One region of the Oceanobacillus phoenicis genome, then DNA from elsewhere that is predicted to be linked to it. Evidence: riboswitches for the same ligand, from Rfam matches in the RefSeq annotation. Region 1 holds a riboswitch; each other region holds the start of a gene.
What was found. A riboswitch is a leader RNA that binds a small molecule or an ion and turns the genes downstream of it on or off. The one in region 1 is predicted to bind S-adenosylmethionine.
Positions count from the first base shown of each region.

Region 2: another riboswitch for S-adenosylmethionine. It lies ahead of ABC346_RS19490 (homocysteine S-methyltransferase family protein); the one in region 1 lies ahead of ABC346_RS04860 (iron-containing alcohol dehydrogenase family protein).
Region 3: another riboswitch for S-adenosylmethionine. It lies ahead of ABC346_RS06440 (LLM class flavin-dependent oxidoreductase); the one in region 1 lies ahead of ABC346_RS04860 (iron-containing alcohol dehydrogenase family protein).

Region 1 is NZ_JBDFME010000001.1:889,923-894,869, reverse strand. Features, by position in the region: gene ABC346_RS04865 (MetQ/NlpA family ABC transporter substrate-binding protein) at 1-607, opposite strand, end outside; gene ABC346_RS04860 (iron-containing alcohol dehydrogenase family protein) at 604-1,818, opposite strand; SAM riboswitch class I at 1,845-1,964, opposite strand; gene ABC346_RS04855 (glycoside hydrolase family 84 protein) at 2,409-4,622, shown strand; gene ABC346_RS04850 (type I restriction endonuclease) at 4,687-4,947, opposite strand, start outside.
Region 2 is NZ_JBDFME010000001.1:3,888,453-3,893,399, forward strand. Features, by position in the region: gene ABC346_RS19480 (ABC transporter permease) at 1-200, opposite strand, end outside; gene ABC346_RS19485 (aliphatic sulfonate ABC transporter substrate-binding protein) at 212-1,198, opposite strand; gene ABC346_RS19490 (homocysteine S-methyltransferase family protein) at 1,285-2,334, opposite strand; SAM riboswitch class I at 2,415-2,520, opposite strand; gene ABC346_RS19495 (DUF1801 domain-containing protein) at 2,978-3,406, shown strand; gene ABC346_RS19500 (thiolase family protein) at 3,408-4,592, opposite strand; gene ABC346_RS19505 (acyl-CoA dehydrogenase family protein) at 4,618-4,947, opposite strand, start outside.
Region 3 is NZ_JBDFME010000001.1:1,210,228-1,215,174, forward strand. Features, by position in the region: gene ABC346_RS06420 (DoxX family protein) at 1-342, shown strand, start outside; gene ABC346_RS06425 (superoxide dismutase family protein) at 515-1,099, shown strand; gene ABC346_RS06430 (LLM class flavin-dependent oxidoreductase) at 1,169-2,545, opposite strand; gene ssuE (NADPH-dependent FMN reductase) at 2,557-3,108, opposite strand; SAM riboswitch class I at 3,200-3,307, opposite strand; SAM riboswitch class I at 3,432-3,541, shown strand; gene ABC346_RS06440 (LLM class flavin-dependent oxidoreductase) at 3,622-4,677, shown strand; gene ABC346_RS06445 (ATP-grasp domain-containing protein) at 4,691-4,947, shown strand, end outside.

The DNA.
Region 1 (4,947 bases):
TCGCAGCTGCATCCAATTCCTCTAACTGACGTGCAATCTGTGCAGGATCTAGTTCCACAAATTCATAGTTGCCGTTATTCTTTTCAATATCACGAACAGTAGAATTAATTCCTGTCTCCGGATCCAACTCAATTAAACCAGCTTGTTCAAATAGTAAAAGTGCACGACCGCTATTGGTAGGGTCACTAGGCAGTCCAATCGTTGCTCCCTCTGGCAATTCAGACACATCACCAACGTCTAATGAATAAATCCCCATCGGGAAAGTAACCGTATCAAAAGATTTCACTAAATCTAGGTTTCTATCTTCTTTAATAGCATTAAAATAAGGTTCCGTTTGGAAGATATTTAAATCAATCTCCCCTTCATCCAAAGCAACGTTTGGCATTACATAATCCGTGAACACCTTTGACTCGATTTCGATGCCTTCCTCTTCGGCTAGTTCCGTTACTTTTCCAAGAATCTCTTCATGTGGTCCTGCCGTAACCCCGATAACTAATTTTTCATCATCATACAATCCTTCACTTGCCCCGCTAGAATCTTCACTGCCACACGCAACCAAAAATGCTATTGCTAAACATACGATCGCTGTTAATAATCCTTTTTTCATGATGTTTTCTCTCCTCTTTTTTCCGTGTAATAGGCTTGATTATATTTCTCTACTTGCTGTAACGCATCTGCTAATGATTCCGCTGTAACTTCTTTATTCATAAAATGAATCGACTCTTGCGGCAGAATTACTTTCTGAATGATTTTCTCCATGAGCTCCTCATTGGTTATATCAATTCCGATACCCTGTAAACTAGACGGCAATTTCCATTGATCGTAAAAATCAAGTAAACGCAAAAGCTCATCCACTTTGTTTTCGAATGCTAGCTGGCCAAGGATTCCGTATGCCACAAGCTCTCCGTGCAAGAAGTCTTTTGCCTCGCTTGCTTCCGTTAATCCATTATGCAGTGAATGCGCTCCTGCAATTCTCCCTGCTTTATCACCAAATCCGCCTACCATTCCGCCCGTGATGATAATTGCTTCTATAACGCGGATGAATGCAGGTGTTACTTGTTTATCGCTGACAGCATCCAGTGCAGCTTTTCCGTCCTTCAGTAATACATCTCGACAAATACCTGCGGAGAATTGCGAAACTTTCACCGGCACAGGCGCTTCTTCATTCGGATAAAAACTCTCGATCAAAGCATCCGCTTCATAAAACTTTGCCAGCGTGTCGCCTATCCCCGCTCTTAAGTATTCGATAGGAGCCTGGGCAATAATCGCCGGTTCTACTAAAACAAGCGTCGTTGCTAACGGTAAATCCGTGTAATGTGTAAATGCTCCTTCATTGTCATAAAAGACACTGAGTGGCGTCCATGCAGCACAAGTAGCAGCAATTGTCGGGATTAAAATTGATTTAACATCTGCTTTCACAGCTGCAGCCTTCGTAATATCCAGCGCAGTCCCGCCACCAATACCAATCACCGCTTCAATAGAATCTTGATGAAGCTGTTCTGCTATTTCCTCTGCTTTTTCAACCGTGGTATGACCGTCAATAAAGATGATATGCGCTTCTACTTGATTCACTATCGATAAAGGTAAATACGGCTTTGCCGCCTGCCATGATTTCTTCCCTGCGATAACTTGTATATGCTCAACGGACAGTTCTTCAAGGAGTACAGGAATTTCCTCTAAGACATCAGAACCAATCCGATAATGACCAGGAGCTCCTTTTACAATCGATGTAGACATAAACCCTTCCTCTTTTCTCATGTTGTGAATTTTTTGGGAAACTAAAAATGCCTCCCGATTTGAATTCGAGAGGCATAACATAACAATATATAAGTCATTCATCACCTCTCTTATTTCTCAAAATACCATCCGTATTTTGCAGGATTTAGCACCTTTTCAACATTGGAAATAAAATGAACGGTTGCCGGGCGTCACAGGGCCAGTCCCTCAGCCACTCTCAATAAGAGATATTAGCGTATTTAATTTTAATTATCATACTATTACGGTTTTTATTAATTGTCAATAAGGGATTTGGGTTTTTTGAGTAAACGGGCAGCAAAAAACTACTATTCTTATACTGAGTATATTTTCTTAAAATTCAGTAAATATATTGACATAGGAAATTATAACTTTTAAGATAGACTCATATATAAATGAGAGCGCTTTATTATAGCGGGAATCGGATTCAGCCATTGGGGGACGTGTTCTACAAAAACTAGTGAAGTCACAGATAATCCTATTACATTTTAACAAATAGGATCATCGCTTCTAAACCTCGGGAGGTGTATTCTCCGCAACAATTCTAAGAAATAAACCAGGAGAAGCAGGAAAGCCATTCAAATCTAATTTTTCGATCCTTTACGCCTTTTTGAACTTGTACGACTAATACAAAAAAGAAGGGAATAAAGAAAATGAAAAAACAACTGTTATGGTATTCACCTATTATCGCTATGTTACTGTTTAGTTTTACAATAGAACCGTTCTCCTCACACATAAACGCGGAAAGTAAAAACACGGAAGTAGAATACGAATTTTACCCAACGCCCCAGAGTGTCGAATACATGGAAGGTGAGCTAACCCTCAACAAGGATATTCAAGTTGTTTATGATGACACGATTGATGATGCCACAAAGAAAAAAGTAACCGAAATATTCGCCACCAATAACCTGCCCATACCGGAAATCACAGATGAACCTTCCGAAGATACCATTACTCTTTTTGTCGGAACCGTAGAATCTGGTGGGCCAGCAGCAAAGAATGCGGAGGATACACTTAATTCGAATAATATGGACTTTGAGCAAATCGATGCTTATCAATTGAGAATTGACCATAATACGATCACAGTGATTGGAAAAGATACCGATGCTGCATTTTATGGGATTGCCTCGCTCGAAAAAATTCTCAACCAGCGTTCTGATAATCAAATTAAACACTTAGAAATTAACGATTATGCGAATACGAAAGTGAGAGGATTTATCGAAGGTTATTACGGCATACCCTGGAGTAATGATGATCGTAAATCTTTGATGGAATTCGGTGGACAATTCAAGGCGAATTCCTATGTCTTCGCTCCGAAAGACGATCCATATCATAGGGAACAATGGGAAGAACCCTATCCTGAAGATATGTTAGAAGAGATTGGCGAATTGGCAGAAGTTGGGCGTGAGAGTAAAACGCAATTTGTTTGGACCATCTCCCCGCTTGGCGAAGTTGCTGAAATTGCCCGTGAAGAAGGCGAAGAAGCTGCCATGGCATTACTCGATGAAAACACAGAAAAAATGCTTACGAAATTCGATCAATTATACGACGTAGGTGTGCGACAGTTTGGCGTTTTAGGTGACGATGTTGGTTCGCTGCCATTAGATTATGTCGCTGAACTGATGAATTCTGTTTCAGAATGGGCTGAGCAAAAAGGTGATGTGAGGGATACACTGTATACGCCTGCAGCCTATAATTCTGCTTGGGCTTGGGATGGCGGAGAAGAATTAAATAGACTCGAAGAAGCCTTTGACGAGAACATCCACATTCTTTGGACGGGGGAAAATACCGTCGCTCCGGTCGAGCAATATACCATCGACCGCTTTAAACATCGTGATAATAATGGTGTGGTACGTCGCGATCCACTTTTTTGGCTAAATTGGCCGGTGAATGACATTGATATGACTCGTGTGTTCCTTGGAAAAGGAGACATGCTGGAACCCGGTATAGAAAATCTTGCAGGAGTAGTAACCAACCCAATGCAAGAAGCTCAGGCCTCAAAGGTTGCGATTTTTGCCGTTGCGGACTATGCATGGAACACAGAATCCTTTGATGCTCCAACTAGCTGGGAAGACAGCATGAAGTATATTGAACCAGACGCAACAGATGCGTTCCATACGCTAACCCAACATATGGCGCATGCAGAGCCGCAGAATGGACTGGAAGCAAATGAAAGCGAACATATCAAACACTTACTAGAAGAAACATTGTCTCGCATCGATAACGATCAACCGCTTGGAGATGTTGCACCTGAACTACTAGATGAACTGAGTCTCATTGCAGCGGCAGGAGACGAATTTTTAGGAGAATCCAAAAACGAAGCATTGAAAGAGGAACTCGAGCCATTTGTCCACTCACTTCAAGATATGGTTCTAGCAAACATCGAGTATATCCAATTTTATCAAGACTTAGAGAATGAGGATATAGAAAGCGCGAAGGAACACTATATATCTGGTACGGTTTTACGAGATCAGAGCTTGAGTCATGAACGCCCAATGTTGGGTGAAGAAGATACCGTCTACGCTAAACCTGCCGGTAAAAAGCTACAACCATTTACAGATGATATAGAAGACTATGTTATCCAAAAAGCAAAAGAATTGATGGATGTAGGGGTGATGAAAGCATTCGTCGATCAATATGCTGAAATAGGGAAAATTGAACAAGGAGAAGACGTACGTTTATTGCAAACCCACCTGACTTCCATCGAACATTATGTAAAAGAAGAATCCTACAACAAAGCGATAAAACACATGGAATCCTTTAAAAGATTAGTAGACACATTCCTAGAAGAAGGAAAAATCGATCAACAAGCAGCAGCCCAATTAACGGAACTAGCTGATGTGTTAATCGAAAAGTGGATAAATTAGGCATGTGTTTATGAAGAACAAAGAGGTAGTGGCCGATTGAGCTACTACCTTTATTGATCAAGGATTATTGATATTGCTTAGCAACACTCACAATCTCTTCCTTGTATAAAAGTATATCATTTACACTTTTTAATTTATGTGTGGTTTTTAATTCATCATTCAATTGAATATATTTATTATTTGTATTAAAACCTAATCTACATATCCATTTACGTATATTATCATCTAAAAGCACATTAAAGTAACTCTTATTATCTCGGTAGTAGACTCTATTGGCCTCTATATTCTCTTGAAGCATTAATTTAATTAAAACATAACCTTCAAT
Region 2 (4,947 bases), 3.0 Mb from region 1:
ATTATCGTACCTACAACTGTCGTTGGTGCAGGTAATAAATACGCAGGAAAGTAACCAAATCTACTTAATACTTCCCAGACAATTAAAAGCAAAATAGGGATAATACTTCCCATCCAAATTACTTTATATGACGAAAATGATTTCTTTTTTTTAGACTTATTTATATCCCAATTAATAACTTCTTCAGACGCCTTAGACAAGACAACCACCCCTAATCATTATTTAGCCCTTCTATAAATGATGGTTGAACAAGTTCATTTACAACCTTCTCAATGTCCGTGCTAGCTTCAATAACTTCTCCCTCTAGAAGCACCTCTGCTGAATTTCTTAACGTATCTCGATGCTCATCTCCAGGAATAGGATTGGAAAAATCATTCCTCTCTAAAGTTTGTTTCGCTACATCTAGTGACATCTCTGCTTCTTCAGATAAAATCTTTGCCGCTTCTTCCGGATTATCTATTGTCCACTCTCTTGCTTTTTCATACGCACCAATCACAACATCAACATAATCTGGATACTCTTCTGCAAAATCCTTTCTTACATTTAAAAAACCATAGGTGTTAAATTCTTTATTTCGATAAAATAAGTTTGCATCAGATTCTAATTCTGCTCTAGCCATATGTGGATCTAACCCCGCCCATGCATCAACAGAACCTTTCGACAAAGCAACCGCACCGTCTCCATGTTGTAAATTTACAATTTCTAAGTCATTTGCTGATAATCCAGCTTCATTTAAAGCTCTTAGTAGAAAAATATATGGATCCGTTCCTAACGTGGCAGCGACTTTTTTTCCTTTTAATTCTTCTACAGATTGTATCCCCGACTCATTATTAGCAACCAACGCTGTCCACTCTGGTTGAGAATAAATATATATATTTTGAATTGGAGAACCCTTGGATTTCGAAACAAGTGCCGCAGATCCTGCCGATGAACCAAAATCAATGCTATCACTTGTTAAAAATTCTAAAGCCTTATTACTACCCTGACTTAGAACCCACTCCACACCTATTCCTTCATTTTCTAAAGCTTCTTCTAACCATCCTTGTTCTTTTAAAACAAGGCTTGTTGGTGAATAATAGGCATAATCTAAGCGGATCTTATCAGGCTTTCCTTCTGCAGAACTTGAATCTGATCCACATGCTGCTAATACACTAATTATTAATATAATTAGAGCTACACTCATTAACTTCCTTTTCATTAATTTCTCCTCCTTTTCATTATTTAAATAAAACTACTTGGTTTTATACTAAAGCTGCTAACAAAATAAATAGAATAGGAGATTTACTATGCCTTAAATCGATAGCCTACATTATGCTCTTTTAATGTTTTATCTTTCCCAAATAAGAAATGCTTCTCCATATCAGGAGAATAAGGAGAGTTAATGGTCTCCTTACCAACCGCCTCTGAAACAGCTCTAAGCATTGCTGGAGATGCTCCACAACATAATCCAATATAATTGACACCAATCCCTTTTGCTTCTTTTGCCCACTCAGCTAGTTCATAACGGTTATGGTAAAGCGGATCTAAAGCAGTAGGAAAAGTTGTTTCCGTAGGCAAATGGCAACTGCAACCACCATCTGGTAAATTAAAAAATGTCGGATGCTCATTTGATGTACGATATGGAATGGGCAAAGCTCCTACATAACCGGTTACATGATTTCTAATCTTGGCTATATAAGGTTGCATCGTGTCTGGACCTCGGAAACAGTTCATTCCAACTACAAGTGCTCCTTTTTCTGATAGAATCTTACAAGACTCCTCTACCGTGTAGCCATCTCTTAAAATATTTTCTCCCATTAATCCCAGTGTAATGACTGCTGGCAAGTCTTTTTTCAATATTTCTTCCAACGCGATTTCTGCTTCTTCATGATAATAAAATGTTTCTCCATTAATAAAATCAACGTCTTCCTCTTTACTCCACTGAGCCATTTCAGCGAACATCTCTCTTACTTGATTTTTGCTCGATTCATCATCAGGGTCAAAGATATTTGTATTAGAAATATTTCCTGCCACTAATGCCTCCTCCACAGGATGCTCTTTCGCTACTTCTTTTGCTAAACGAATAGCACTTCTATTCAAAGGTTCTAATAGATCTTCCTTTCCGATAATGCGCATTTTTTCTCGATGTGCATTATATGTAAATGCTAAAACAACATCAGAGCCAGCATTCATAAAATCACGATATGTTTGTTTTAACGCATCCGGGTTCGCAAGGGCAACTTCAGGTACAAATGAACCTGCCTGTAGATACCCTCTCCTCTCTAATTCAAATAAATACCCTTCCCCTGCTATTACGGTACCTTCTTGCAAACGTCTTTTTAAACTACGTTTCATTAAAATCTCCTCCTCAATTATTTTTACAAACAAAAAACCCCTCTTCTAAAAGTAAGAAGAAAGGTAAGCATACATTGTTCTTCTTATCTTTAAGGCATGTAAGCCTATTGGAATTAGCACCATACCCATGTAAGGCTGGTTGCTGAGACTTCATCGGGCCAATCCCTCCGTCTCTCTTGATAAGTCTAACTTTATTAAATTTTTTAAAAATTAACTTTTTAACATCTTAAATGATAACCATAAAATAATCAATAGGAAATTTAAATTATTCATTTATTATTTTTTAAAGAATTATTTTGTCTAATGTTTCAACAATAGCAATGAGTTGGACTTGATTGAAATGGAAGACGGTGACTCCTGCTCAGAATAACCTAGCTTAATATATGGCAAATACGAAAGAAAATCAAGAATTATTAGTGCATAGAATATGTTTATTACCAAATCATAAGCGATTTACAGGAATTTTAGTAAATAGAGCACACTAGGAAAAGGGTTTTCTCTTCCTAGTATGTTAGAGCAGTGTCTTCTAAATAAGCGAGTCATCGGCATTGGAAATAAAAACAGCACAATATCCATATTTCATAAAAATAACTTATTTCATTTGTTATACTATAATTAACCTTTATACTTAGGAGTGCTAAAAATGTATGAGTTAAAAACAAAAGAAACAGAAGACAGTGTTATTCAATTCATCGAAAGTGTGGATCATCTTCAAAAAAAAGAAGATGCTTATAAACTATTAGATATATTTACCGATTCGACTGAGTATCAAGCAAAGATGTGGGGAACAAGTATTATTGGTTTTGGAAAATACAAATATAAATACGCTTCCGGCCACTCCGGAGAATTTTTAATGGTAGGATACTCTCCCAGAAAATCAAAAATTAGTCTCTATCTTGCAACAGATATTGTTCAAGATAGTGAATTAATGACAGCTTTAGGTAAATATACTACCGGCAAATCATGTGTTTATATTAACAAACTCAGCGATATTAATCTTGATGTTTTACGTCGATTAATTAAACAATCACTCAGCCATATCAATTCAACATATCCTGTTACTGAAAAATAACTTAGCACTGTTCGATTAATAGTGCCATCCCTTGTCCGCCACCAGCACATAAAGTAGCTATGCCATATTGCTGTTTTCTTTTCATTAATTCATAGATTAATGTTGTTATAATTCGTGTTCCTGTAGCACCGACCGGATGACCTAACGCAATTGCCCCTCCATTGACATTTACTTTTTCATGATCCAAACCTAGTTCGCGGATGACAGCGATAGATTGAGAAGCAAAAGCTTCATTCAATTCGATTAAATCTATGTCTTGTAATGTTTTCTTCGTTCGTTTAAGAAGTTGTTTAACTGCCGGTACTGGACCAATCCCCATAACTTTAGGAGAAACACCTGCTGTACTCCAGTCTTTGATTCTAGCGAGTGGTTGCAAACCAAGTTGATTGGCACGAGATTCTTTCATGATAATTACAGCCGAAGCACCATCATTTCTTCCGCAAGCATTACCTGCAGTCACCGTTCCACCTGCTTCAAATACCGGATTTAGCTTTGCTAATTTCTCTAAAGATGTATCAAATCGAGGATATTCATCTACTGCAAATACAGATGTCTGCTTTTTCTCCACAACTTGGATAGGAGCTATCTCTTCTTTGAAACGTCCAGTCTCTATAGCTTTTTTTGCTCTTTGCTGACTTTCTATTGCAAATGTATCTTGATCTTCTCTAGATATAACGTATTTCCTAGCAACATTCTCAGCTGTAATACCCATAGATAAATTCTTACCATAGATTTCTTGAGGTTGTTGTCCTGCTTCTAAATTTGAATCGACGATAGTTGTTTGATCTCCTCCAAATCTCGTGTTTCGTAAGTATATTGGTGAACGACTCATACTCTCTGTTCCACCAGCTATGACAATATCAGCTTGATTACTAAGGATTTGTTGCACTCCAGATGTAACCGCCTGAATGCCAGAAGCACATAATCTATTTACTGTAAAAGCAGTCACTTGTTTGGGGAGACCAGCTCTAAGTGCTGCCACTCTAGCAATATTCGATGCTTCCGTCGTTTGTCTTACTTCACCTAAAATAACTTCATCTATGTGATCAGCTGGAATATTTATTCTTTGCAACGATTCTTTGATTACATGGCTTGCTAGATAACCAGAAGATACGTTTTTCAATGATTTCCCATATGCTCCAATTGGTGTTCTAGTTGCACTGACAATAACGATCGAATCTTCCATACCTATACCTCCCTACAACTTATCCTTAGCTATAATGTTTTTTTAATTGTCCAGCAATAATATTCTTCTGAATTTCCGATGTTCCTTCATAAATCCGCGTAATGCGCGCATCTCTATAGAATCGCTCCACAGGAAAATCAGATATATAACCGATCCCTCCGTGCACTTGGACTGCCTTATCCGCTACTCGGTTATATACTTCTGAACCATACAGTTTTAACATCGCTGCTTCTTTAATGACATTTTCTCCATTGTCAACCATCCATGCCACTTTATAAGTTAAAGCACGTAATGCTTCTATCTCTACAGCCATCTCTGCTAACATGTGTGCAACTGCTTGGTGTTCAATAATTGA
Region 3 (4,947 bases), 320 kb from region 1:
ACAGTCCAAGCTTGGTGGGGTACCTTTTTAGAAACTGTTGCCCTTCCCAATGCCGATTTATTTACAGTTTTAGTAATGTGGGGAGAAGTATTAGTAGGTATAGCATTAATTCTTGGTTTATTCACAAACTTCGCTGCTTTAATGGGTATTACCATGAACTTTGCATTCTTATTTAGTGGAACTGTCAGCACAAATGCACAGATGGTGTTACTAACAATCTTCATCATCGTTGCTGGAGCTAATGCTGGTAAATACGGTTTAGATCGCTGGGTAATGCCATATATGAAAAAAACTTGGGAAAGTAGAAAACAGAAACAAAATAAGACAACAGTAGCTGCTTAAAATAGGCATAAAAACTCCCAAACCATTGGTTTGGGAGTTTTTTTAAAAATAATGATGGATTTCATTTATTACATATTATGCCAAATTTCGTGTTTAAATTTAAGTCAAGTTGTGAATTATAGAAGTAAGTAATAATTATATATTCATTTCTTCAGCGAAAGGAGAAAACATAGTGAAAAAACAATGGGTATATGTATTGTCGTTTATGGTAATAACCCTGTTCTTGATGGCGTGTAACGATAATCAAACAGGGGAAGAAAATCAGGATAAGGGCGAGGAAGCAGTAGAATCGAATGCAACTGCAGAAGATGAAGTTTTAGTTTCACTAGAAAATAACGAAGGACAAGTTGTTGGAACAGCTACATTAACAGAAGGTGAAGAAGGAGTTCATATTTCATTAGAAGGTGAAAATTTACCAGCTGGAGAACATGGTTTTCATATTCATGAGGTAGGTAAATGTGAATTGCCAGATTTCGAATCAGCCGGATCACATTATAACCCAACAAATGCAAAGCACGGATTTAATCACCCAGAAGGGCCTCATGCTGGTGATTTAGAAAACATCACTGTTAATGAAGATGGAACAGTACAGGCAGAAGTTGATGCACCAATGGTGACTTTACAGGCTGATACGGAGAATACATTATATACAGAACAAGGAACATCATTAATGATTCATTCCGGTCCTGATGATTATGAGTCTCAACCATCAGGTGACTCGGGAGATCGGATTGCATGTGGTGTAATCGGAGAATAGAGATCTTTAAATCTTATTAAATTAAAAGGATTCTGGCTATCAAATTAATAGCCAGAATCCTTTTCTAGACTATTGGATGTTAATTTTTTCGTGATTTCGTTTTGCTGGATGGAGGTTGCCTAAGTGGCTACCATGAGAAAATAAATTATCTCTAAGCGTTGTTCCTTCATAATGATCGGGGACAAGCCCTCGCTTTCGTAATTCTGGTACAACTAAGTCAACAAAATCAATAAATGTAGCTGGAGTAACTGCGTAGGCAATGTTAAATCCATCAACACCAGCTTCATTTACCCACCTTTCCATTTCATCTACGATTTGTTCAGGTGTGCCAACTGCAGAAGCACCTAAACCACCAATCCCAATTACATCAATAATATCCTTAACCGTAGACGGGCGATCTGGATGAAGGTTAGAGAAGTTTTCAAGTGCTGAACGGATAGAGTCATTTTCAATATAATGTATTTCTTGATCAACATCAAAGTCAGAAACATCTAACCCGGTCCAACCCCCGAATAAGGATAAGGCACCTACTGGGCTAATGTACTTTTTGTAATCAAGATATTTTTCTTGGGCTTCTTTTTCAGTTCTACCAACAATGGGAGTGAACAACGTTAATATTTTTACTTCTTCTGTAGATCTACCCGTATCACGTATATCTTGATGTAATTTATCTACTGTTTGTTTTGTTGTTTCAATTGTTGAAGATCCAATAAATACAAGTTCGGCATGTTTACTTGCAAAATCTCTCCCTCTTGTAGAAGCTCCAGCTTGATACAGCACGGGTGTTCGTTGTGGAGAAGGCTCACATAAATGTGCACCTGGCACTTTATAATATTTTCCTTCATGTTGAATATCATGTACTTTTGAAGGATCTGTGTATATTCCTCTTTCCTTATCGACTAAAACAGCGTCATCCTCCCAACTTTGTTCCCATAATTTGTAACAAACATCTAGATATTCTTCTGCAATGTCATAACGTTCATCATGTTTAATTTGATCCTCTAATCCCATGTTTACTGCTGCACTCTTCAAGTAAGAGGTAACAATATTCCAGCCTATACGTCCTTTTGTTAAATGGTCAAGTGTGCTTATTTTTCTGGCAAAGGTGTAGGGATGTTCATGGGTCACAGAAGCGGTAATACCGAATCCAAGATGCTTTGTAACAGCTGCCATATATGGAACAATTAAGAAAGGATCATTGACAGGCGATTGTGCGCCGGTACGTACCGCATCGTCTCGAGATCCATTGTAAACATCATAAGTTCCTAGAACATCAGCGATAAAAATGGCATCAAATCTTCCCTTTTCTAATACTTTTGCTAGTTCGATCCAATATTCACTGTCTTTGTACATATGGGATTGGTCTTCTGGGTGTTGCCACAAGCCAGGAGACTGATGACCGGGAGTATTCATATCAAAAGCATTTAAAAAGATTCGTTTACTCATGTAAAACCTCCTTAATAAGTTGTTAAAGTTTGTGTTGATGTTCCTTCAACCATCTGAGCAAAATAGTCCACCTGTTTTTTTGTTCGTTGTAAAATATCATCATCAACAATAGGGATGTCGCGTTTTTTATCTATCTGATCATCTAAAAAGTATAACCCTTTTAGGTTATGTGCTTTTAAGGTTGCGAGTACAGGTTTTAACGTGTATTCAACCGCTAATAAGTGTGCAGGGCTGCCTCCAGTCATAATAGGTAAGACTGGGGTGTGTTTAAGTGCATCTTGTGGCAATATATCAATTAAAGCTTTCAATACACCTGAATATGCACCTTTATAAACAGGAGAGCCAACGATGACACCGTCTGCAGCTTGAATTTGTTGAGTTATATTCCTAATTGCTGCACTTTGGAAATTTCCTGTAAATAAATCTTCATAGGGTACATCCTTTACAGAAATATGGGATACAGAAAATTTCTGTTGACTTAATTGATCACCTAAATAATGTAATACCTTTTCTGACCTGGATAGTTCGGAGGGGCTGCCAGACAATGTCACAATGTTGTTCATTTTACCAATCTCCTTTGAAAATAAATTAGAATAAGAAAATCCGCGACGCTCTTATTAAATAAGAGCGTCGCGGATTTTTTCCGAATTTGAGCTCTTATCTTTCAAGAAAAACATCTTGCTGGAGGTAGCACCTTTCTAATGAAATTAGAGGTTGCTGAAGCTTCAACGGGCCAGATCCCTCGGCTTCTCTCGATAAGAAGTATTAATTTTTAATATATTCTAATATATTAATTCCGATAAGTCAACTATGTTTTAAAAGAAAATTTAATTGACAATTCTATCAGCTTGTATTATTATCGTGGCAATAAACTAAATTATAAAATATCTTATCCAGAGAGGTGGAGGGACATGGCCCGCAGAAGCCTCGGCAACAGGTTCTAACTTGAATACTGTGCCAAATCCATCAAGCATATTTGTGCTTGGTAGATAAGAGAAGTCGGTGACAGAGCTCTTTTCTTATCTTAGGGAAGAGTTTTTTAATACTTTTACAACTATAGACAATGGGGGATGAAAATGAAGTATGGATTTTGGTTACCGATTTTTGGTGGTTGGTTGCGTAATGTAGAAGATGAGCAGATGCCTCCTACGTTTGAGTATGCGAAAGAGGTGATTCAGCATGCTGAAGAATGGGGATATGATACGACATTAATTGCTGAGTTATATTTAAATGATATTAAAGGGATAGAAGCAAATTCCTTGGAAGCTTGGACAACAGCAGCCGGGTTAGCTGCAGTAACAAATAAAATTGAAATTATGACAGCGGTTAGGCCGATATATCACAATCCAGCAGTAATTGCGAAAATGGCTGCTAATATTGACCAATTAAGTGGAGGAAGGTTCACATTAAATGTTGTTTCCGGATGGTGGTCAGAAGAAGCAAAACAATATGGTGGAGACTTCACAGAACATGATGAGCGATACGATAGAACAATTGAATTTCTAGAGGTTTTAAAAGGGCTTTGGAAGGAAGAGACGTTCTCTTACCACGGGAAGTTTTATCAAATAGAGAATACGAAATTAGCACCAAAACCAATCCAACAACCGAATCCAATTCTATATGCTGGTGGAGAAAGTGAAAAAGGGAAACAGGTAATTTCTACTCTATGCGATGCGTATGTAATGCACGGAGGAACAGTAGATGAAATTCAAGATAAAATAGCTAATATGAAAAATCGGAGAAATATTCTCGACAAAGAAGCACTGCAATCATTTAGTATGGCTGCCTACGTGATATGTAGAGATTCGGAGGAAGAAGCCTTACAAGAGTTGGAAAGAATTACATCAATAAAAGATGAAAAGGGATATGTGGGAATGAAAGATTTCACTTCAAAATCCCAACTAGAACAACAAGTACAAATAAAAGATTATTCTGTTTCGAACAGAGGATTACGTCCGAATCTTGTAGGTACACCTGAACAAATTGCAAAAAGAATAATAGAATATGAGAAAGTTGGCTTGGATCAGCTACTACTACAATGCTCTCCTCAATTGGAAGAGTTAGAACGATTTGCTAAGCAAGTGATGCCGAAAGTAGAAGAATTAAGAAAGAAGACATCTACGTTACACTAAAGGAGACATGATGATGAGTAAAATTTATGTTTTGCATGAAAATATGGAATGGACGGAACACCTTATAAAACGATTTAATGAATTGGAACTTCCTTATGAAGATTGGTTACTTCAAGAAGGCCATATAGATCTACTTAATGAACCGCCAGAGGGAATATTTTATAATCGCATGAGCGCATCCTCTCATACAAGAGGAAATCGTTTTGCTCCAGAGTTTACAAATGCTGTATTAGCATGGCTAGAGTTTCATGGAAGAACGGTTATTAATGG